DNA from 4 places in the Aquamicrobium lusatiense genome. Region 4 is predicted to be linked to each of the others. Evidence: riboswitches for the same ligand, from Rfam matches in the RefSeq annotation. Region 4 holds a riboswitch; each other region holds the start of a gene.

Region 1 (5,241 bases), 1.2 Mb from region 4:
GGCGCGCTGCTGGCGGTGGAGGAGTTCACCGATGCGGGCGATATGGTCACGGACATCGTCAAAGGAGGTTGCCGGGGCGAATTCCTCCACCCTGAATCCCAGACGGCGCAGCAACCCGACCGTGGCGCGCGAGGAGAATGTGCCGGCGAGAACGAGGTCGGGTTCCATGAGGAAGATTTCCTCGGCAAGCGCGTGATTGGTCACGAAGGCTTCGGCCTGCCGCGCCATCGCCGAGCTGCGCGGATCGCTGGCCAGCACCGAGACGGAATGAAGCTGCCCTTCGCCGGCGATCAGCATGGCGAGCTGGTCGGTGCACAGGTTCATGGAAACGACGCGGGGTGGCGGGGTGTCCTGCGCAAGGGTCGGCATCACGGAAAGACCCAAGGCAAATGCCATCAGCAGATTTGCGCGCCATCCAGCAAAAATGGCGCGCAAAGGGGAATGCTTTCGGCGGTTGCCTTCGGACACTAGAGCATTTCCGGTGAAAAAGGGATCACTTCCAATGCTCTATCTCCTTGTTTCCACGCAGTTCCGGACGCAAAACTGCTTCGCACTTTTGCTGGAACTGCTTTAGAACTTCGCCTTGATTCCGGCGAAGGCAGCGATGCCGGGTGTGCCGTAGCCTTTCACGGTCTGGTAGTTCTCGTTGAGCAGATTTTCACCCCGAAGGTAGATCTGCGTGGACTCCGTGAGCTGGTACGCGACTTTGGCGTTGAGCAGCACATAATCATCCAGCTTTGCGCCGCCGTCCACGACATCCGCGACGAATTTCACGTCTGCGCCAATGGTCCACTTTTCGGCAGGCCGGGCTTCGGCCGAAAGGACAACGGCATGTCGCGGAATGCGGACGTTGCGGGTGCCGTCCGCCTTGCGCGAATCCGTATAGGTGTAGGAGCCGCCGAGGTCGAGCCAGCCGGTGGCGGCGTAGGTGAAGGAAGCTTCGACGCCTTTCGAGCGCGTGGTTCCGGGTGTCTGGTCGTAGTAGCCGCCCCACGGATAGCTGAAATCGTTTATCCAGTCGATCTTGTCGTCCACCCTGATGTGGAAGTAGGTGACATCGGCCGTCAGCGCCCCGCCCAGCAAATGCTGCTCCACACCTATATCGAAGCTGCGGCTCGTCTCCGGCTGAAGGTTGGGGTTGCCCACGCTGGAGGGGGCGTAAAGCTGGTAGAGGCTTGGAGCCAGAAAACCTGTTCCATAAGATGAATGAAGGCGGGTTCCTGTGGTGGCAAACAGGTAGGACGCCGTGCCGCGATAGGTGGTGTGGCCGCCGAATTCGGAATGCTCGTCATGGCGAAGCCCAGCGGTGAGCACCAGATCATTCACCGGTTCGAGGACCGCCTGAGCCCACACGCCGGTAAGATCGAACTTGCCCAGCGGGCTGCCGCCGCCGGCATCGTCGGCTTCCTGTTTCTCATGGTCGAGGCCATATTGCAGGAGAACTCTTTCCGTCGCCTCGAACGATCCCTGATAATCGATCTTCTGCCTTGTGCCGATGAAGGAGCTGGGGAAACCGCCCCACACGCTCTCCCGGTCGGATTTGAAACCTTGAGCGGAGACGGTGTTCTTCAGCCTGCCGTCCATGAGATCGAAATTGAGTCCGAACCGGCCTCCGGTCATCCTCGCCCGCTCATAGCTGTCGGGATCGTCGGGGCCGTTGCCATCGAATTCGGCCTTTGAATTGAGGTGCAAGACCGAGCCGAAGACCGAAAAGGCTTCGTTGATCCTGTGTTCGGCGGTGAGGTCGATATTCAGACTGTCGAGGCCATCCCGCTCCCGGCCGTCTGCCAGAGCCGAGATGCCGTCGGTGTGCAACCCCGAGACGTTGCCTGCGAATCCCGATCCTTCGTTCGCAGCGGTAAATCCGTAGCGGCCCCGCACGGTGCCGAAAGAACCGCCCTCGGCCTCAACCGTATGGTGAACTCCGCTGTCCGGTTGGCCGAGCGTCGAGATGTTCACCAGACCGGCTATGGCACTGGAACCGTAGAGGGTGCTCTGGGAGCCCTTCAGAACGTCCACATTGCTGATGCCGCCGGTGAGAAGATACTGGTAATGCGTCAGCACCTGTGTGCCGGTCGGGTCGGAAATGTCGATGCCATTGTAGAGCGTCTTGACGTAGCCGGAGCCAAGACCGCGCACGAAAAGGCCGGTCGTGCCGCCGAGGCCGCCATTTCTGGCAACCGAAACGCCGGGCAGCAGGTTCAGATAGTCGCTGAGGACCGGACGGGATTTCCCCCCGATTTCCGCCTGCGTGATCTGCTCCACCTTAGAGCCGACCTTGTTCTTCCGGGTCGGGGTGCGGTTGGCGGTTACCGAGATTGTCTTCAGCTCGATGACATCGCCGGCCTGCTGGCCTTCATCCTGCGCCCGGACGGCACCGGTAAGCGTCAGCGAGCAGATGCCGGCAGCCAGAATCGTTGTTCTCATCGTCATTTCCCCCTGCCGGGCACGGGAGCGCCCGGAAAAACAGCCTTTCACCGGGAGCTGGCAGGCAGGGGAGGTGCAGTCTGCACCCTTCGGCCGTACCGGCACGCGGCAACACGTTTCGTGTCACCGCTGCGGACGGCCGCGCCCGATCTCACCCCGAGATCAGACATGGGTGACCGGAACCGGCAGGTCTCCTGACTTCCGCGTCATTGCCTCCCGCCGCCTTCCCGGACCGTCAAGATCCAGTGGCATATCGGGGGAGGCTCGGCGGCTACAGTTGCGGGGGCAGTCGCGGCTTTGCCGGCAATGCGGCAGACCGTGTTCCCTTTTTATCCGTAATCGGAACCAGTTCCGGTTGCGACGCTAAGCATCGCTGGCACGGCGTGTCAATTCGGACAGTACGGGATCAGCAGTGCCCGCAGCGCTTCTCGTCCTTGCGGGGGGGCGAAAATTCCGCTACGTCGCCGCTTTAGCTGACGGGAGCAGGCCATTGACCGACCGACAAGCCGATGTCGCCATCATCATGGGCAGCCAGTCCGACTGGGCGACCATGCGTCACGCCGCCGAAACGCTCGCCGAACTTGGTGTTTCCCACAAAAGCCTCATCGTTTCCGCGCATCGCACGCCGCAACGTCTCTATGACTTTGCCCACGGCGCGAAGGCTGCCGGTTACAAGGTGGTGGTGGCTGGCGCCGGCGGGGCCGCCCATCTGCCGGGCATGACGGCGGCGATGACCTCGCTGCCCGTGTTCGGCGTGCCGGTGGAATCGAAGGCGCTGTCCGGACAGGATTCGCTGTTGTCGATCGTGCAGATGCCGGCCGGCATTCCGGTCGGCACGCTGGCTATCGGCAAGGCCGGCGCGGTCAATGCGGCACTTCTCGCCGCCGCTGTTCTGGCGCTCACCGACGATGCGCTGGCCGGGCGGCTGGAAGGCTGGCGCGCCGCGCAGACCGACAAGGTTGCCTTCGAGCCGAAGGACGACGCGTGATGCTGGCGCCCGGATCGACAATCGGCATCGTCGGCGGCGGCCAGCTTGGCCGCATGCTGGCCATGGCCGCCGCGCGCCTCGGCTACCGCATCGCCGTGCTGGAGCCGCAGGCCGGTTGCCCGGCCGCGCAGGTGGCGAACCGGCAGATCGTGGCTGCCTATGACGATCCGGCCGGGCTGGCCGAACTGGCCGCGATCAGCGATGTCATCACCTATGAATTCGAGAACGTGCCGGTGGAGGCCGCCGAGACGCTCGCAGGGCGCGTGCCCGTTCTGCCGCCGCCCCGGGCGCTGGAGGTGTCCCAGGACCGGCTGAGCGAAAAGCAGTTCCTCAACGGCATCGGTATCGACACGGCCCCCTTCCTTGCCGTCGACAGCGACGCGGACCTTGCGTCCGCCCTGCACAGTTTTGGCGGCAACGGCGTGCTGAAGACACGCCGCATGGGTTATGACGGCAAGGGCCAGCGCGTGTTCCGCCATATGGAAAGCGGCAATTATTCCGGCGTCTTCGAGGCGATGGGGTCGGTGCCGCTGATCCTTGAAGGACTCATTTCCTTCGAGTGCGAGATTTCGGTGATCGGTGCGCGGGGCGCCGATGGCAGGGTGGCGACCTATGCGCCGGCACGCAACGTCCATCGCGACGGCATCCTGCACACCTCCACCGTGCCTGCCGCCGTTCCCGACATTACCGCCGACGTCGCGCGGGCCGCTGCCGCCTCGATACTCGAAGCGCTCGGCTATGTGGGCGTCATCGGCGTGGAGTTCTTCGTACTGGACGATGGCTCGGTGCTGGTCAACGAGATCGCGCCGCGGGTGCACAATTCCGGCCACTGGACCGAAGCCGCCTGCGTCATCTCGCAGTTCGAGCAGCACGTCAGGGCCATTGCCGGGCTGCCGCTGGGCGACACGCGCCATCACAGCGCCTGCGTGATGGAGAACCTGATCGGCGACGATGTCGCGCGCGTACCTGAACTCGTGGCCGAGCCGGACGTCCTTGTCCATCTCTATGGAAAGGCAGAGGCTCGCCCCGGCCGCAAGATGGGCCATTTCACCCGCCTGACCGGCCGCAACTGAGCCTGCGGCAATGGCCGTGCGGCGTATTCTTGTTCCTGTCGCAATTCGCTGTCAGGAATCGCCGGGATCAAAGGCGGGGAAGTCTGCATTGCGACGTATATGGGTATTCGCGGCCGTATTGCTCGGCGCCCCGCTGTTGATGGGCGCTCATATGGGCGTGCAGCAATTGCTCGGCAACTTCCATGAGGTAATACCGGGCGAATTCTACCGCTCCGGACAACCGGACGGGGACGACGTCGCGGCCTATGCGGACCGCTACCGGATCCGCACCATCATCAACCTGCGCAACGAGACCCCCGATGCCGAAGCGCTGGCAGCGCGCGCGGCGGCGGAGCGCCACGGCATCAGGATCATCGATTTCCCAATGTCTTCGTCGAAGGGCCTGCCCGTCGAAAAGTCTGCGGAACTTGCCGCCCTGATGCGCGACGCGGAAAAGCCGCTTCTGGTGCATTGCGACCATGGTGCGAACCGCACCGGCCTGGCATCGGCCATCTATACGGGTGCGATCGCCGGCAAGGGCGAGATCGCGGCCGAGCTGCAGCTTTCGCCCTATTACGGCCATGTGCCGATCCGCGGTGTTGGGCGATACGAAATGTATCGTTCCTGGGACCGGTTCGAGGAAACGATCGGCTTCTGAAGCTGGTCGAAGCCAGCTTTCCCTGACGTTCGCACAGATTTTCTTTCGTACGTGTACGGGTGCGACATGGTGCCCAAGTGACTTCCGGCGTGGCGGGACGTACTGAATTTTCAGAA
Region 2 (5,241 bases), 370 kb from region 4:
TCGGATAATCGTTGATGTAGCCGTTGCCGCCAAGAAGCTGGATGGCGTCGAGCGCCGTCTGCGTAGCCTTTTCGGCCGAGTAGAGAATGCAGCCGGCCGCATCCTTGCGCGTGGTCTGGCCGCGGTCGCAGGCAGAGGCCACCGCATAGACATAGGCCCGGCAGGCGTTCAGCGTTGTGTACATGTCGGCGAGCTTGCCCTGCACTAGCTGGAAGTCGCCGATCGGGCGGTCGAACTGTTTTCGCTCGCGCACATAGGGCACCACGACGTCGAGGCAGGCGGCCATGATGCCGAGCGGTCCCCCGCAAAGCACGGTGCGCTCGTAATCGAGGCCGGACATCAGCACCTCGACGCCCCTGCCTTCCTCGCCAAGAACGTTCTCGAAGGGCACTTCCACATTTTCGAACACCAGTTCGCCGGTGTTGGAGCCGCGCATGCCGAGCTTGTCGAGCTTTTGCGCCACCGAAAAACCGGCAAAGCCCTTTTCGATCAGGAAGGCGGTGATGCCGCGCGATTTCCGCTCCGGATCGGTCTTGGCGTAGACCACCAGCGTGTCGGCGTCCGGTCCGTTGGTGATCCACATCTTGGTGCCGTTGAGCACGAAGCGGTCGTTCTTCTTCTCGGCCCTCAGCCGCATCGACACCACGTCGGAGCCCGCACCGGGCTCGGACATGGCCAGCGCGCCGACCGCAGCGCCCGAACACAGCGCCGGCAGGTACTTTTCCTTCTGGGCGTCGGTACCCCAGCGATTGATCTGGTTCACGCACAGGTTCGAATGCGCGCCGTAGGAGAGAGCGACCGAGGCGGAGGCGCGCGAAAGCTCCTCCATCGCCACCACATGCGCCAGATAGCCCATGCCGGTTCCGCCGAAGGCCGGGTTGGCGGTCATGCCGAGCAGGCCGAGCGCGCCCATTTCGCCCCACAGATGGGCAGGGAATTCATTGCTACGGTCGATTTCCGCCGCCAGCGGCGCGACCTTTTCCTGCGCGAAGCGGTGAACGAGGTCGCGAAGTGCCGCGACGTCTTCGTCAAGCCCGAAGTCGAGTGCCTGCGTGTACATGCTGTGTCTCCCGGTTCGTGGTCGCCCCGACAAGGCGCATTGTCATGGAAAGATAGGTCTGCGTCACCCCTTCCACCGAAAGCCGCTCGTCCGGCCGGAACCAGACGATGACGCCGGTGATCATCTGGATCACCGCCATGGCGGTGAGCCCGATGTCGTCCAAATCGAAGACGCTGGCTTCCGCGCCGTCGCGCAGGATGGCGCGCAGCTCTTTTTCGTAAGAAGTGCGCAGCCGCAGGATGAAGGTCAGCCGTTCGGGTGAGAGGCTGCGCAGCTCCATGTTGGAAATATGGGTCTGCGAACGCCGTTCGATATGGAAGGCGATGTGGTTTGCGACGAAGGTGGCAAGGCGCGTGGTGGCGTCCGTGGTGGCAGGGCGCGCCTCGCTCCATGCGCCGAGCAATGCCTCCATGTGCTCGCGCATCAGGGTGAAGAGCAGGTCTTCCTTGGTGGGAAAGTAGCGGTAGAGCGCCGCCGCCTGGACGCCGACCCGCGCCGCAAGCTGGCGCATGGATACAGCCTCGTAGCCATGGCGCGCGATCAGATCGACGGCCGCCTCGCGGATCGCCGCTTCCGTTCTCTCGCCATCCGATCCTGCAGTGCGTGCCATCGGGTTCCTCCACTCCTTTAATAAAACGCACGTTCAATTAATTCAAGAGGCAGACAAGATCATGAATAGCAGGGGATAGCAGGTCGATTGTGAACTCAGTTGTGGTTGTCAGGCCGCGAGCGTCCCTTGCCGAGCACCATTCCTGCCGCGGCTAAGGCCAGCCCCAACCCGGAAAAGGCGGCGAGGCTCGGCAAATGTTTGGGAATATCGCTCCATACGGGGCGAACCACGCTGGCCGTATCGAAGGTGTCGGCGCTGTACTGGCATAGCACGAAGGAGGATTCCTTGCGCACCATGTCCGCATCGATGCGCGACACGAGATCTTCGACCGCCTCCTTGTTGGCCGATGTTTCACGCATGTGGGAAAGTAGTTCGCGCGCGGCCGACAGATAGGCGTGGGCGCATTCGTTGAAGGGGCTTTCCTCGTCGGCCAGTGTGCCGGGAACCAGACCCCACAGGCAATAGGTGTACTGGATGTTGCCATAGTTCAGCAGGCGCACGAAGGTGTCGTCCATCTGCCGCTCCTGCGCGGCCAGTTTCATGATGTCGCTGCGGTAGTCGGCGATCACCGCCATCTGCCCGTGCGACAGGCTGGCGATCGGAATGCCCTTGATTTCTTCCGGGTTGAAGCGCCGGTGCGCTTCGGCCTCTCTGCTGGCAAAACCCGTCGCTGCAAGGGCAAGAACAAGCGCGGCACGCGCCAGAGGAGAAGCGTGCCGCGCCTGCATATCTCAGGCCGTCCGGCCGCGCTGGCGGGTCGCCAGCGCACGCTCGGCAACCGCGCCGAAGCCGAGCCCGATCACCGTCCACAGCACCGCATGCATGCCGAGCGAGGAGGTGCGGAAATGCCAGATCAGATCGGCCGAATAGCCTTCTGGAATCTCGTTTACCGTCGGCAGCGCATACTGGGCAATGGCGATGATGGCGAGGAAGGCGAGGCCTCCGACGATGCCGGCATTCCAGCCGCCCAGCTGGCTCCACAGTCGCCGCGCCAGCGCAACGGCGATCACGGCCGCTATGATCGAGACGATCAGCATGACGAAGAACAGCTCGGTGCGCTCGCCGATCGTTTCGGGATTGCCGACGGCCGGCGGCGTCGCCGGATATTTCATGGCTGGGGCAATCACCACGGCGATGAAGGCGGCGATCGCCAGCAGGCCGGCGGTGGCGCGGGGCGTGAGCGTGACGACACGCCCGTAGACGAAGGCGAAGACCAGCGCGAACAGCCCGCCGATGGCGGCGCCATAGACGACCGAACCTGTCAGCAGGCCAAGTCCGGCCTGCGTTTCGCGGCTGACCAGCTCTTCCTCTTCCTCGGCCGGTTCGCCGGAGGCTGCGGCCGCCGCTTCTTCATAAGCGATGGCGGTGTCGATGTGAGGTTCGCCGAACACGCGGGCAAAACCGAATGCGAAGAGACCAGCGAGGACGCCGATCAGCATCCCGCGAAGCAGAAGATTTCCAACCATGGCGCTGTTCTTTCAGTGGCAGGGGAAGCCGAGGAGGTGACGCGCGTCATGAACAAATTCATGCGTGCTCAGGCTTGAGAACAGGGTCGTTGCCCCTTCTTCCGCGCCGATGAAATAGATGCCCAGAATCATGAGCAGGCCGCCGAAAATGGCCCATGGCATGATTTCGCGAACCGGAATAGGAACCGGCCGCACGTCTGGTGCAAAAGTAATGTCGGACATCGTGCTTCTCCCTGGGATCCTGCGTCCCGTTCATGCAAGCTGGGGAGACGAACCAAGGTCTGACTTCCGGCACTCCTGCCGGTCACAGTGGCGCGACCGTGCTGGATTTTCACCAGCTTCCGGATCCGTAACCTTTGCCGAAATTACCCGCCGTCCTGTATGGCTGTCAATTGAACTGAAGGGGAGACGCGAGAGAATATGACAGGACGCCTGACCCTGATTTGTTGTGGTGCGACCGCCGCTTTGCGCCGCAATGCCTTTCATCGGGATGAACCGTTGGAGCAGAAATCGCTCTCTCAGGCGCAAAGGCTGGCCACTCAAATCCCGGATGCGGATCGTGTCTGGCACGGGCCGGAGCTCATGGTTCTGGAAACGGCGAATGCTCTGGGCCTGAAGGGGGAGCCTGTCGCGGCGCTGGCCGACCAGAATTTCGGCTTGTGGGCCGGCCGCAGGCTTGCCGAGCTCGATCCGGCGGAACTTGCCGCATGGATGTCCGACCCGGATGTTGCACCGCACGGCGGCGAAACGCTGAACGATCTGCGCCGGCGTATCGCGGCTTTTCTGAAGGAAAACCTCGGCCTTTCGGGGCATACGCTTGCAATCACGCACCCCGCAGTCATTCGTGCTGCCGTCTGCGAAGTGCTTGGCGCGCCATCGCAGGCTTTCCGGGCAGTAGATGTTCAGCCTCTCAGCCTGACCCACTTCACCAGCGATGGCCGTCGCTGGGCTCTGCGTATGGTCTCCCGATGAACAGCCAGCCTATCCCGCGCGAGCGGCGGCCAGTGCTTTCGGCAGTTCCTCAGCCAGAATATCGAGCTCGTGGTCGAGCCCGACGCTGATGCGGACACAGCGATCAAGCCCGGCCACCATCGGCTTGCGGATGAACACCTCACGCGCCAGCAGGTTCTGGAGCACCTTCAGCGCAAAAGCGCCGTCCCTGCCGCAGTCCACGGCCACGAAATTGGTGGCGGAGGGCAGGGCGTCGAGCCCATTTTCCGCAGCGATCGCGGCGATGCGCTGCCGTCCGGCTTCCACCTTGCGCACCACCTCTGCCAGCCATGCCTGATCCTTGATCGCGGCCTCGCCCGCGATCTGCGCCATGCGGCTGACGCCATAGTGATTACGGATCTTCTCGAAGGCGGCGATAACCGCCTCTTCTCCGATGGCATACCCGCAGCGAATGCCTGCAAGCCCGTAAGCCTTGGAGAAGGTGCGCATGCGCACCACGTTAGGGCACGAAACATCGATTGCCGGCAGGGCGGAAGCCGGCGCCAGCTCGCAGTAGGCCTCGTCGAGAATGAACATGGTGGTTTCGGGCAGGGCTTCGACAAAGCGGTTTATCTCGTCGGCATCCCACCAGCTTCCCATCGGATTGTCGGGATTGGAGAGATAGACCAGCCGGGAATTTTCCCGGCGCACCGCTTCCAGCAACCCGTCAAGATCTTCGCGGTCATTCTTGTATGGCACCGGCACCAGCCTGCCGCCGACGCTGGCAATATGGAAATTGAACGTGGGATAGGCGCCAAGCGACGTCACCACCGGTTCGCCCGCGCCCACATACATGCGTGCGATCAGCCCCAGCAGCCCGTCTATGCCTTCCCCGATCACGATGTTCTCAGGTTTCACGCCATGATGGGCTGCGACCGCGACTTTGACGTCGTGATTGTCCGGATCGCAATACATCCACATGTCGGGCGCGGCCTCGGTCATACTGGCGATGACGCTAGGGGAGGGACCGAAGCTGCTTTCATTGGCGCCGATCCGGGCACGGAATTTCTGGCCGCCTGCGCGCTCCTGCGCTTCCGGCCCCACGAACGGAACGGTCGAGGGCAGGGCTGAGATAATGGGCGTGAACGGCGGATAGATGGGCATGGCGATCCAGT
Region 3 (5,241 bases), on a different contig from region 4:
GTCACCACCTTCGCGAAGGCCGAGCTGATCTGCATCATGCCGCCGAAGGTGAGCGCACCGGCGAAATAGGCCGGCATGGCAAGGAAAGTGGGGATGCGCAGCGCCGTGTAATAATAGGGATAGGTGAAGGAGCTCAGCCGCAGTTCCTGCCCGATGAGGCGCCGCCAGTTGGCCACGATCCGGCCAAACCGCCTGTCGAGTTCGCGACGTTCCGCAGCGGCGCCATCGAGCTGCGCGATCTGATCGGCATTGCGGCGAACATGAACGAGCCCGAAGCGATAATCGGCTTCACGCTGCTGCTGCCTGAAATACAGCTCTTTGAGCGGCCGCCCGAGCAGATGGGTGATTGCGATGGCGAGAATGACATAGGCAAAGGCGAACCAGACCATGTAGCGCGGCAGCGACCAGTCGACGCCGAGCACGCCAAGATCGAGCGCAAAGCCGGAGAGCCCCCACAAGACGCTCGCATAGGATATGAGCCCCACCATGCGCGTGACGATGTCGAGCGACAGGGGAACGAAGCCGGAAGCGGTGGTGCTGTCGGCGACATTCCCGGAAATGAAGATCCGGCTGTCTTCCGCGATACGCTGGTCGGGATTGTCCAGAAGGCCGCCTTCGGTGAACTCCTGTATGCGGTGGTAGTGGCCCCCTTGCAGCCATTTGTCGAGCAGGCGCGCCGTCAGCGCCTCGCGCCAGCGTATTTCCAGCATCTTGCGGAAATAGATGGAACAGAGGTTTCTCGACGCCTCCGCCACCACGATGGCCGCGAAGATCCAGGTCTGGTGCAGCGCTTCGGCCGCGTTCATCTGCTGGAGCGCGTCGTAGAAATCCTTGGTCCAGTCGATGACCCGCAGGGCAACGACGATGGAAGCCAGTTCCAGAACAAGAACCACACCATAGATCAGCAGCGTAATCCTGCCGCCCCTGCCGCTGGTACACAGCTTCAGGATCCGCGAGACATGGCGCAGTATCTCAATCATCGTCAGGTTCCGTTCTCGACACGACCATCGGACAGAGCAGACAGGCCGTCACCCATGACGGCTTGTCTGCTGCTGTTTGCTAGAAGCGCAGCGTTGCTCCCAGCTTGAAGGTGCGCCCCGGCGCAACCTGCGCCTCAAGCGGGCGCGCTCCCGCCGTGGCGGCGGAGGCAGGGGTGACATCGTAACCGTAGAGGCTGTTTCGGAAGTAGCGCGTGTCGAACATGTTCTGGATGCCCGCGTTGAGCTCCAGATTGTTGCGCGGCTTCCAGTTCAGATAGGCATCGAACACCGCATAGCCACCCGGCAGGAAGGCGTTCGGGCTGGCGCGGCGGGTCACCGCTGCGCCAAAGGTGCCCAGAACCTCCGCTTCCAGATTCCAGTCGGCGATGAAATGGCGCAGGCCAAGCACCGCCGTCAGCGGCACGGCCCCGTCGAAGGGCGTCTTCTTTCCGCCCGCCACCCTTTGCGTGCCATGCTGGTAGGAGATCGCCGCAGATGCCCACCAGTCGGCATGGAACTCATATTCGCCGGCGATCTCGATGCCCCACAGTTTGACATCCTCGACATTGTCATAGGTCCAGACATTGGGCCGCGTGGGATCGAGATTCATCGGCCCGCGAATGAAATCCTGATAGTCGGCATAGAAGACACCGGCGCTGAAGCTTCCGCGATCGAACAGCCCTCTGAGGCCGATCTCGTAGTTCCTGACCGATTCCGGCTTCAGACCGGGATTTGGCAGAACGATGCCGCCGATGAACGGGTCGCTGGCCGAAACGAACATCTGCTGCGACGTCGGCATCTTGAAGCCTTCACCATAGGAGGCATAGGCTGAATAGCTGTCGTCCAGCTCGTAGATCAGGCCGAGCTTCTTGATGAGCTTCGTGTTGCTCGTCACCTCGGGCTCGTTGCCGGGAAGGGGCTTGTATCCCGTGTCCCCGGTGGGATCGATCCTGTAGGTCGCAAAGCGAACGCCGGGCGTGATCCTGAGCCGCCCGTCCAGCAGTTCCATCTCATCCTGAATGTAGAAGTCCGCCCGGCGGGTCTTCACTTCGGGGAAGTTGTAGCCCTGATTGGTCTGGATCGTCGTCGCGCCGGTGTCGGATCGGTGGACGATATTATAGCCGTCATAGGAGGAATCCGTCAGATCGCCGTCGAAACCGTAGATCAGCTTGTGGGCGATGCCGCCGGTGGCGAAACGGCTGGTCAGCTGCACATCCGCCTCAAGGAAGGTTTCGCCATAATTGCGCACGGGCGTGTATGTGTCCGTACGCGTGGCGAAGATGCGTGTCTGCGTGCCCGATGTGTCGCGCTTCTGCGGTGAATAGGACAGCTGCCACTTGATTTCGTCGAGCAGCGGCGTGTTGAGCGTCCATTTGTGCTCCAGCGCCAGACGCGTCCTCTGCATGTCCAGCTCGCGCGGATAGCTGGCGCTGGCATAGCCGCTGGAGGCGGCAAAAGCGTCCCACACCTGATCGACTTCGGTGTGGCGCCTGAAGAACTCCCCGGTCAGCCTGAACTCGTGATCTTCGGGGGTCCAGATCAGCTTGCCGAGCGCGTTCCATGCGTAGGTGTCGGCATCGAACAGCTTGTCACAGCCGAAAGAGGCCGGACGCGGACATCCCCAGATGCCGCCGTCGGCGCGCGCATTCCTCAGCCGTGGCTCATGGGCGGACAGGTGGCCAAAACTCGCCAGCATCTGGAAATCGCCCTGCGAGGCCGCCGCCGTGAACTGCTTGCGGAAGCTGCCGTCGAAGCTGTCATAGGCGCTCTTGATTTCACCCGCCCATGGCTTGTCGGAACCATCCAGCAAATCCTGCGGATCGCGAGTGCGAAACGAAACGACGCCGCCCAGCGCATCCGCCCCCCACAGCACGGAAGACGGACCGCGAACGATTTCAACCGCCTTCATGTTGAAGGGATCGGCGAAGTCGCGGCTGCCGTAGATCGTCTGTTCCTGAACCCGCGCGCCATCGACAAGGATCTGCACCCGGTTGCCGCCGACGCCCCGGATGCTGAACGAACCAAGCTGGCCATAGGGATTGTTGAGGGAGGTTTCGCGGTCGACGCTCAGACCGGGAAGATAACGCACCATGTCGTCGATATCGCGAACGGCCCTGCTGTCGAGTTGTTCGCCGGTCAGGATGGTGACGTTCTGCGCGACGTTGAACAGTTCGTTCGGGCCGCGCTGGGCAGTGACGGTTATGCGCTCCAGAAGAATGGTTTCTTCGGGCGTCAAAAGAGGAGCCCGCGCCCCTTCAATGTCCTCCGTGCTCTGCTCGGCTCTCGTTTGCCCGAAAGCATTTCCCGGACCTGCCAGAGCGATCATTGCCACCCCAAGGCCAAGCCATGCGATAAAGCCCGGCCTGCGGCGACCCGTATTGTTTGTGGTAGAATATGTGAAGACAGCCATTGCTCCCCCTCTCTTTAACAACGGGGTTCGCAAGACGGATGCCGCGTCCGGTTTCCTCTACCGAATGCCGCACATTCCAGTGGTCCACCCCGCCCACCGAACTTCCATGGTCAGGCAGGTCTCCTGGCTCACAGGTCATCATGCACCGTCTGTCTTCCCGGCAAAGCCAGTGACAATGAGCGACGGCGCACTCTCTGCTTACAGTTGCGGGGCAGCCCCGGATTTTCACCGGATTCCCTCTTAGCTTTCGCTCTCCGGAGACAACGAAAGAACCATAACCGCGCTCCCGATAACATGGACGCCCGGCAAGTCAATTGCCGCCGGACAGTTAAAGCATCCCGCTCGAAAGAGCGTATCGGTTTCGGGATAGTAACATGCGTTAAAACAACGGCTTAGAGCGGAAGGAGCGAATCCGAAAGATCGCGACACGCTTCAGGTCCGGTCGCCTGCGCCAAACCTCGCCGCAACGATGCGCCGGCGGCCGTGCGGGGAGGTTCAGAGGCTGTGGCAGCCGCCGGCAAGATGCCCCTTTGACCGACACAGCAATGACGTCGGCCGGCGCGGACCGGCCCCACAGGCAGTCCATGGCCTGAAGGCGGCCGGGAAATGGCGGATCGGTTCTATCTGCCGTTGAACACCGGCTTGCGCTTTTCCCGGAACGCCGCAACGCCTTCCTTCAGGTCTGCGCTGGTGCGGACGACGGCAAGGTCGCGCTGGGCGCGCGCAAGCTTTTCCGAAGGTGTCTGGATAAGCGTATGCTCGACGACGAAGCGCTTCAGCGTCTTCAGCACCAGCGGCGCCATATCTTCCATCTCGCGCGCCATCGCCAGCGCGGCTTCCAGATGCCTGCCGTCTTCGACCACCTCATTGGCAAGTCCGATCTCGCAGGCGCGGCGGCCGGAAACGGTTCGGCCAAGCAGCATGATCTCCATGGCCATCTTATGCGGTATGCGCCCTGCCAGCGTGGCAATCATGCCGCCTGTCAGCCCGACCTTACCTTCGGGATAGGAAAAACGGGTGTTCTCGGTCACCACGCACAGATCCGCCATTGCGGCCATCACCAGCGCCCCGCCGACGCACCAGCCATGGACAGCGCATATGACAGGCTTTTCCGTGACGATGCCGATCGTTGGTATGCAGCGCCAGAGTTCGGGAATGTCCGAGACATCGGCGCCGGAAGAAAAAGCCTTTTCCCCTGCGCCCGTGATGATCGCGACCCGCTGATCCGAGCCGTCAAATTCGGCAAAGCGCCGCTGCATCTCATTCGCCACCTCGGCATTGATGGCATTCATCTTCTCCGGGCGGTTGATGGTGAAGATGGTCGTCCTGCCATCCAGTCTTACGTCCAGTGCTGACATTAAGTCCTCCAGTGCTGTGCATGTCCGTCCGGGCCGCTCCGGCCGCCGGATATCAGTTGTCGTCGAGCAGAATGCGGGCGTCGACGGCCACGCAACCCTTTCCGGCTTCTGCAACAAGAAGCGGGTTCACGTCGAGTTCGCAGAAGCGGGGGCCGATGTCCGATACGATCCAGCTGATCCGCGACACGGCCTGCGCAGCGGCATCGATGTCGAGTTCCGCGCTGCCCCTGAAGCCCTGCATCAGCTTTGCGATCTGCAGGCTTTCGATCATCGATCGTGCCTTCTTCTCGCAGACAGGGGCCATCGCCACCGCCACATCCCTGAGCAGCTCAACCAGAACGCCGCCGGCGCCGACGATGATCATCGGGCCGAACTGCGGATCGTTGCGGGCGCCCACCAGCAGTTCGACCTTGCCGGTGCGCATTTCCTGAACCAGAAAACCCTCGATACGCGCATCGGGAAGCTTCTGCGCGATGGATGCGCCCATCCGGGT
Region 4 (5,241 bases):
CACATCACCCCATCCCGTCCTGTCGGCTTTGTCCTCCCCGACCGGGGAGGGCAGGGGCCTGCTTACTGGCAGGCTTCGCAGTCGGGATCGTCGATGGCACAGGCCTTGCCCCATGCCGCACTTGGGTCGACCACGATGGGCGTCGCGGCTTCCGCTGCAGCCATGCTGGCCGGCGAAACGGCGTTGAGCTTGCCGTCGGTGCCCTTGAGCGTCGACTTCTCGACATGGGTGGCCGAGCGCGAACGCAGGTAATAGGTGGTCTTGAGGCCCTTCTTCCATGCGAAGCGGTAAAGCTCGTCCAGCTTCTTGCCGCTCGGATTGGCGATGTAGAGGTTGAGCGACTGGGCCTGGTCGATCCACTTCTGGCGGCGCGAGGCAGCCTCGATCAGCCACGAGGAATCGATCTCGAAGGCGGTTGCGTAGAGCGCCTTGAGGTCGTCGGGGATGCGGTCGATCTGGCCCACCGATCCGTCGAAATACTTCATGTCGGAGACCATCACCTCGTCCCACAGGCCGCGCGCCTTGAGGTCGTGGACGAGCTGTGCGTTCACCACGGTGAAGTCGCCGGACATGTTCGATTTGACGAACAGGTTCTGGTAGGCCGGCTCGATCGACTGCGCCACGCCGCAGATGTTGGAGATCGTCGCCGTCGGCGCGATCGCCATGGTGTTGGAGTTGCGCATGCCGGTTTCCTTCACCCGCTCGCGCAGGCTCGCCCAGTCGAGGGTGAAGGTGGAATCCATGTCCACGCCGGGGCGCGCTTCTTCCAGCAGCCTGATGGAGTCGATCGGCAGGATGCCCTTCGACCACAGCGATCCCTCGAAGCTCGGATAGCGGCCGCGCTCGGCGGCGAGATCCACCGAAGCGGAGATGGCGTGGTAGCTGATCGCTTCCATCGAGCGGTCGGCGAATTCGACAGCCCCTTCCGAAGCATAGGGAATGCGCATCGCCTGCAACGCGTCCTGGAAGCCCATCAGGCCAAGGCCGACCGGGCGGTGGCGCAGGTTCGAGGCGCGCGCTTCGGGGATGGTGTAGAAGTTGATGTCGATAACGTTGTCGAGCATGCGCATCGCCGTGCCCACGGTCCGGGCGAGGCGGTCGAGGTCGAGACCCTGCTCGGACACATGATTGGCAAGGTTGATCGAACCCAGATTGCACACGGCAACCTCGTCCTTCGACGTGTTGAGGGTAATTTCCGTGCACAGGTTGGAGGAGTGCACCACACCGACATGGCCCTGCGGCGAACGGATGTTGCACGGATCCTTGAACGTGACCCACGGATGCCCGGTCTCGAACAGCATGGTCAGCATCTTGCGCCACAGGTCGAGCGCGCGAATCTTGCGCCAGACCCGCAGTTCGCCGGCCGCGGCCCTGGCCTCATAGGCTTCATAGGCGTTACGGAAGGCCGTGCCGTAAAGGTCGTGCAGGTCCGGAACCTCGTCGGGCGAGAACAGCGTCCACTCGCCGTCGGCCTCGACGCGCTCCATGAACAGGTCCGGCACCCAGTTGGCCGTGTTCATGTCATGGGTGCGGCGGCGGTCGTCGCCGGTATTCTTGCGCAGGTCGAGGAATTCCTCGATGTCGACATGCCATGTTTCCAGATAGGCGCAGACCGCGCCCTTGCGCTTGCCGCCCTGATTGACGGCGATGGCGGTGTCGTTGGCCACCTTCAGGAACGGCACCACGCCCTGGCTCTCGCCGTTGGTGCCCTTGATGTGGGCGCCGAGGCCACGCACCGGCGTCCAGTCATTGCCGAGGCCGCCGGAATATTTGGCGAGCAGCGCATTGTCCTTCACGCCCTTGAAGATGGCGTCGAGGTCGTCGCCGATGGTGGTCAGGAAGCAGGACGAAAGCTGCGGCCTGAGCGTACCCGAGTTGAACAGGGTCGGCGTCGAGCACATGAAGTCGAAGGACGACAACAGGTTGTAGAACTCGATGGCGCGCGCCTCGCGGTCGATCTCACGGGCGGCGAGGCCCATGGCGACGCGCATGAAGAACGCCTGCGGCAGTTCGAAGCGCTTGCCCCTGGTGTGCAGGAAATAGCGGTCGTAAAGCGTTTGCAGGCCCAGATACTGGAAGTTCAGGTCGCGTTCGGCCTTGAGGGCGGCGCCGATGCGCTTGAGGTCGAAACGCCCGAGTTCGGGATCGATCAGGTCGGCCTCGATGCCGGTGCGGATGAATTCCGGGAAATAGGTCGCATAGCGCTCGGCCATGTCGGCCTGCGTGGCCTGCTCGGAGCGGCCGGTGACGAAGCTCAGCGCCTCGCGGCGAAGCCGGTCGAGCAGCAGGCGGGCGGAAACGAAGCTGTAGTTGGGCTCGGTCTCGACCAGCGTGCGCGCGGCAAGGATCGGCGCCAGCGACAGTTCGTCCTCGGTGATGCCGTCATAGAGATTGCGCAGCGCCTCGTTGAGGATCGGCTGCGGGGAGACAGCCTCCAGCCCTTCGCAGGCTTCCTCGACGATGCGGCGGAAACGGGCTTCGTCCAGCGCAACCTTTTCGCCGGTGGCGCGGGTGACGTGGAGCGACGGCGCGGCGGATTCAGGAGCGGCGGCTTTGGCGGCCGCACGCTCGCGGGCGCGCTCTTCGCGATAGAGCACATAGGCGCGGGCGACCTTGTGGTGCTCCGAGCGCATCAGCGCCAGTTCCACCTGATCCTGCACGTCTTCAATGTGGAAGGTGCGGCCTTCGCCGATGCGGCGGGTGAGGTTGCCCACGACCTGCTCGGTCAGGTCCTTGACCACGTCGTGCACGCGGCGCGAGCCGGCCGCCACCGAGCCTTCGACAGCCAGGAACGCCTTGGTCAGCGCAACGGTGATCTTGGTCGGATCGAAGGGCGTGACCGATCCGTTGCGACGGATGATGCGGTAGCCGGGCTCCGTCGGGGTCCGGGCTTCGTTTTCGATGGAAGGTGGAACCGCATCGGTCCCGTTCGTCTGGAGTGCAGTGGTCGCCGGCATCTTATCCCCGTGGCGCTGTGGACGGGGGAACTGACGGCAACGCATGCCCGATGGCGTGGCTCAGGCCACGTGGGCAAGCGCACCTCCGGGACACCCCGCCCGAGTTTCGTGCAGTATCACGGCAGGTCTCCTGGCTCACGGCTCATCGTCGCTGTCCGGCCTTCCCGGTGCCTGAAACGCACCAGTGACACGAAAAGGGACAACGACTCACCGTTTACAGTTGCGGGGGCAGCGTCGGATTTCCTCGCAAGGGCACCGACTTCCCTCTTAGCCCTCCAGATCCATATTGGCGCTGAAAGGAACCATGATGGCTACATTTAGTATCAGGAGCCGTTCTGGTGTCAACAGGTTGATTTTGAATTTGATGGATGAATTTATCTTATGCCCACAATCCAAAGGCTGCCTGTGCACAAAGTCTTCATCGGAAGTTTTTTGCCGGACCGGGCAGGCGGCGGCATTCCTGACGCATTTTGATGCCGTCCGGAACTCCCTGCCGACGAGAAACACGGGTATAACCACAGGAAGATGCGGCGGCGGAAACCGATCCGCCGCCGGCTGGTATCAGATCGCTTCCAGATAGGTCTCGAATTCGAAATTGTTGACCCTCAGGGCAAAGGTCTCCAGTTCCTGCTTTTTGCACGCGACGAGGGAGCCGCGCAGCGCGTCCGGAAAGATCTCCGCGACGAGGTTTCCGTTTTCGAAGCTGGCAATCGCCGAGGCCCAGTCGGGCGGCAACTTGGTCATGTCGCGTTCGTAAACATCGGTTGTCGCCGGTTCCCCGGGGTTCAGCTGCTTCTCGATGCCGATGAGCGCCGCCCCCAATATGGCAGCCAGCACAAGATATGGATTTGCATCGGCCCCGGCCACGCGATGCTCGATGCGGCGTGCTGCGTTTGGACCGCCGGGGATGCGGATCGCGACCATACGGTTCTCATAGCCCCAGGCAACGGCGGTTGGCGCATGCGAGTTCGGACGCAAGCGGCGGAACGAGTTGAAGTGCGGGGCAAACACCAGTGTGCTTTCCGCCATGGCGGCGAGCTGTCCACCCACCGCATGGCGCAATATGTCGGAGCCGCGCGGCGTGCCGTCATCGAAGACGTTGTTGCCGTCTTCATCGAGCAGGCTGAAATGGACATGAAACCCGCTGCCGGAACGCTTGCCATAGGGCTTCGCCATGAAGGAGGCGATGAAGCCGTGGTTGCGCGCGATGCCCTTGACGGTTCGCTTGAAGAGTATCGCGTCGTCGGCGGCGCGCAGTGCGTCGGGAACATGGTTGAGATTGATCTCGAACTGGCCGACGCCGTTCTCGGCAATGGCCGAGTCGACGGGAATGTCCTGTAGGCGGCAGGCCTCGTAGACTTCGTGCAGGAAACCTTCGAAGTCGTCGATCTCATCGATGGAAAGGGCCGCGTCGGAATCGAGCCGGCGGCCGGTGATCGGCGAGACCGGGCCGCGCGGGCGGGCAGGCTTCGGGTCGACCAGATAGAATTCCAGCTCGGTGGCGACGACCGGCGTCAGCTTCAGCGCCTTGTAGCGGTCGAGAATGCGGGCCAGCGCCCGGCGCGGATCGCCAAGGAAGGGCGCGCCGCTTTCATCGGACAGCCAGAGCGGAATGAGTGCGGTGGGATGGGCGGTCCAGTCCATCGGCAGGATGCCGCGACCGGTCCACTGGCAGATGCCATCGGCGTCGCCGGTCGAGAAGACCAGCTTGTTGCCGACGATGTCCTCGCCCCAGACGTCGACCCCGCACACCGAGTAGGGCATGCGCAACTTGCCTTCCAGTGCCTTGGCAGCCTGATCGACGGGTATGCGCTTGCCGCGCATGATGCCGTTCAGGTCGCACACAGCGGCCCTCAGGCTGTGGATGTCAGGCCGGCTCTTCAGCCAGTCCAGCACCTCCCTGATCGCTTCACTCAATTGATACCTCCGGGTTGGTTGAACATAGGGGTGGCGACGCGCGCGGCTTTTCGGAAGCCACGCGCGTTCGGGCCGGGCATTGCACCGGCAGAATGGATTGCAATGAAAGAATGAGCGGGGTGGTGCTGCGTGCGCGCACCGTTTGTGGCTGGCGGTCGGCCCGACCGATGTGTCCTGTTCCCAGGAATTTTGATTCGTCCCCGTTGAAGCTGCAGGAGACCTGCCGGGACGAGAATGATGAAATGCGGCCCGTGGCTTCCCCCGGCCCTGTATTCCGGGCCATTCAGGAACACACTACCCGGCGGCAACAGCCTTGCCAAGCCGGGTCAGGAAAGCTCGACCTGTCAGCTCTTCTTGCGGGCGCGGC

The links. Region 4 has a riboswitch for cobalamin ahead of HNR59_RS06775 (ribonucleoside-diphosphate reductase subunit alpha). Riboswitches for the same ligand answer to the same signal wherever they lie in the genome.
Region 1: another riboswitch for cobalamin. It lies ahead of HNR59_RS01235 (TonB-dependent receptor plug domain-containing protein); the one in region 4 lies ahead of HNR59_RS06775 (ribonucleoside-diphosphate reductase subunit alpha).
Region 2: another riboswitch for cobalamin. It lies ahead of HNR59_RS08540 (CbtB-domain containing protein); the one in region 4 lies ahead of HNR59_RS06775 (ribonucleoside-diphosphate reductase subunit alpha).
Region 3: another riboswitch for cobalamin. It lies ahead of HNR59_RS16180 (TonB-dependent receptor); the one in region 4 lies ahead of HNR59_RS06775 (ribonucleoside-diphosphate reductase subunit alpha).

Annotation. Positions count from the first base shown of each region.
Region 1 covers NZ_JACHEU010000001.1:231,121-236,361, reverse strand. The annotation lists gene HNR59_RS01240 (ABC transporter substrate-binding protein) at 1-435, opposite strand, end outside; gene HNR59_RS01235 (TonB-dependent receptor plug domain-containing protein) at 571-2,427, opposite strand; cobalamin riboswitch at 2,595-2,792, opposite strand; gene purE (5-(carboxyamino)imidazole ribonucleotide mutase) at 2,918-3,415, shown strand; gene HNR59_RS01225 (5-(carboxyamino)imidazole ribonucleotide synthase) at 3,412-4,488, shown strand; gene HNR59_RS01220 (tyrosine-protein phosphatase) at 4,628-5,125, shown strand.
Region 2 covers NZ_JACHEU010000001.1:1,785,239-1,790,479, forward strand. The annotation lists gene HNR59_RS08520 (isovaleryl-CoA dehydrogenase) at 1-1,060, opposite strand, end outside; gene HNR59_RS08525 (TetR/AcrR family transcriptional regulator) at 1,029-1,670, opposite strand; gene HNR59_RS08530 (hypothetical protein) at 1,766-2,398, opposite strand; gene HNR59_RS08535 (CbtA family protein) at 2,402-3,136, opposite strand; gene HNR59_RS08540 (CbtB-domain containing protein) at 3,149-3,358, opposite strand; adenosylcobalamin (AdoCbl) riboswitch at 3,406-3,487, opposite strand; gene HNR59_RS08545 (histidine phosphatase family protein) at 3,557-4,108, shown strand; gene HNR59_RS08550 (pyridoxal phosphate-dependent aminotransferase) at 4,118-5,230, opposite strand.
Region 3 covers NZ_JACHEU010000003.1:104,440-109,680, reverse strand. The annotation lists gene HNR59_RS16185 (ABC transporter ATP-binding protein/permease) at 1-980, opposite strand, end outside; gene HNR59_RS16180 (TonB-dependent receptor) at 1,060-3,390, opposite strand; cobalamin riboswitch at 3,487-3,683, opposite strand; gene HNR59_RS16175 (enoyl-CoA hydratase/isomerase family protein) at 4,011-4,748, opposite strand; gene HNR59_RS16170 (acetate--CoA ligase family protein) at 4,801-5,241, opposite strand, start outside.
Region 4 covers NZ_JACHEU010000001.1:1,415,318-1,420,558, forward strand. The annotation lists gene HNR59_RS06775 (ribonucleoside-diphosphate reductase subunit alpha) at 63-2,957, opposite strand; cobalamin riboswitch at 3,061-3,279, opposite strand; gene HNR59_RS06780 (glutamine synthetase family protein) at 3,519-4,874, opposite strand; gene der (ribosome biogenesis GTPase Der) at 5,219-5,241, opposite strand, start outside.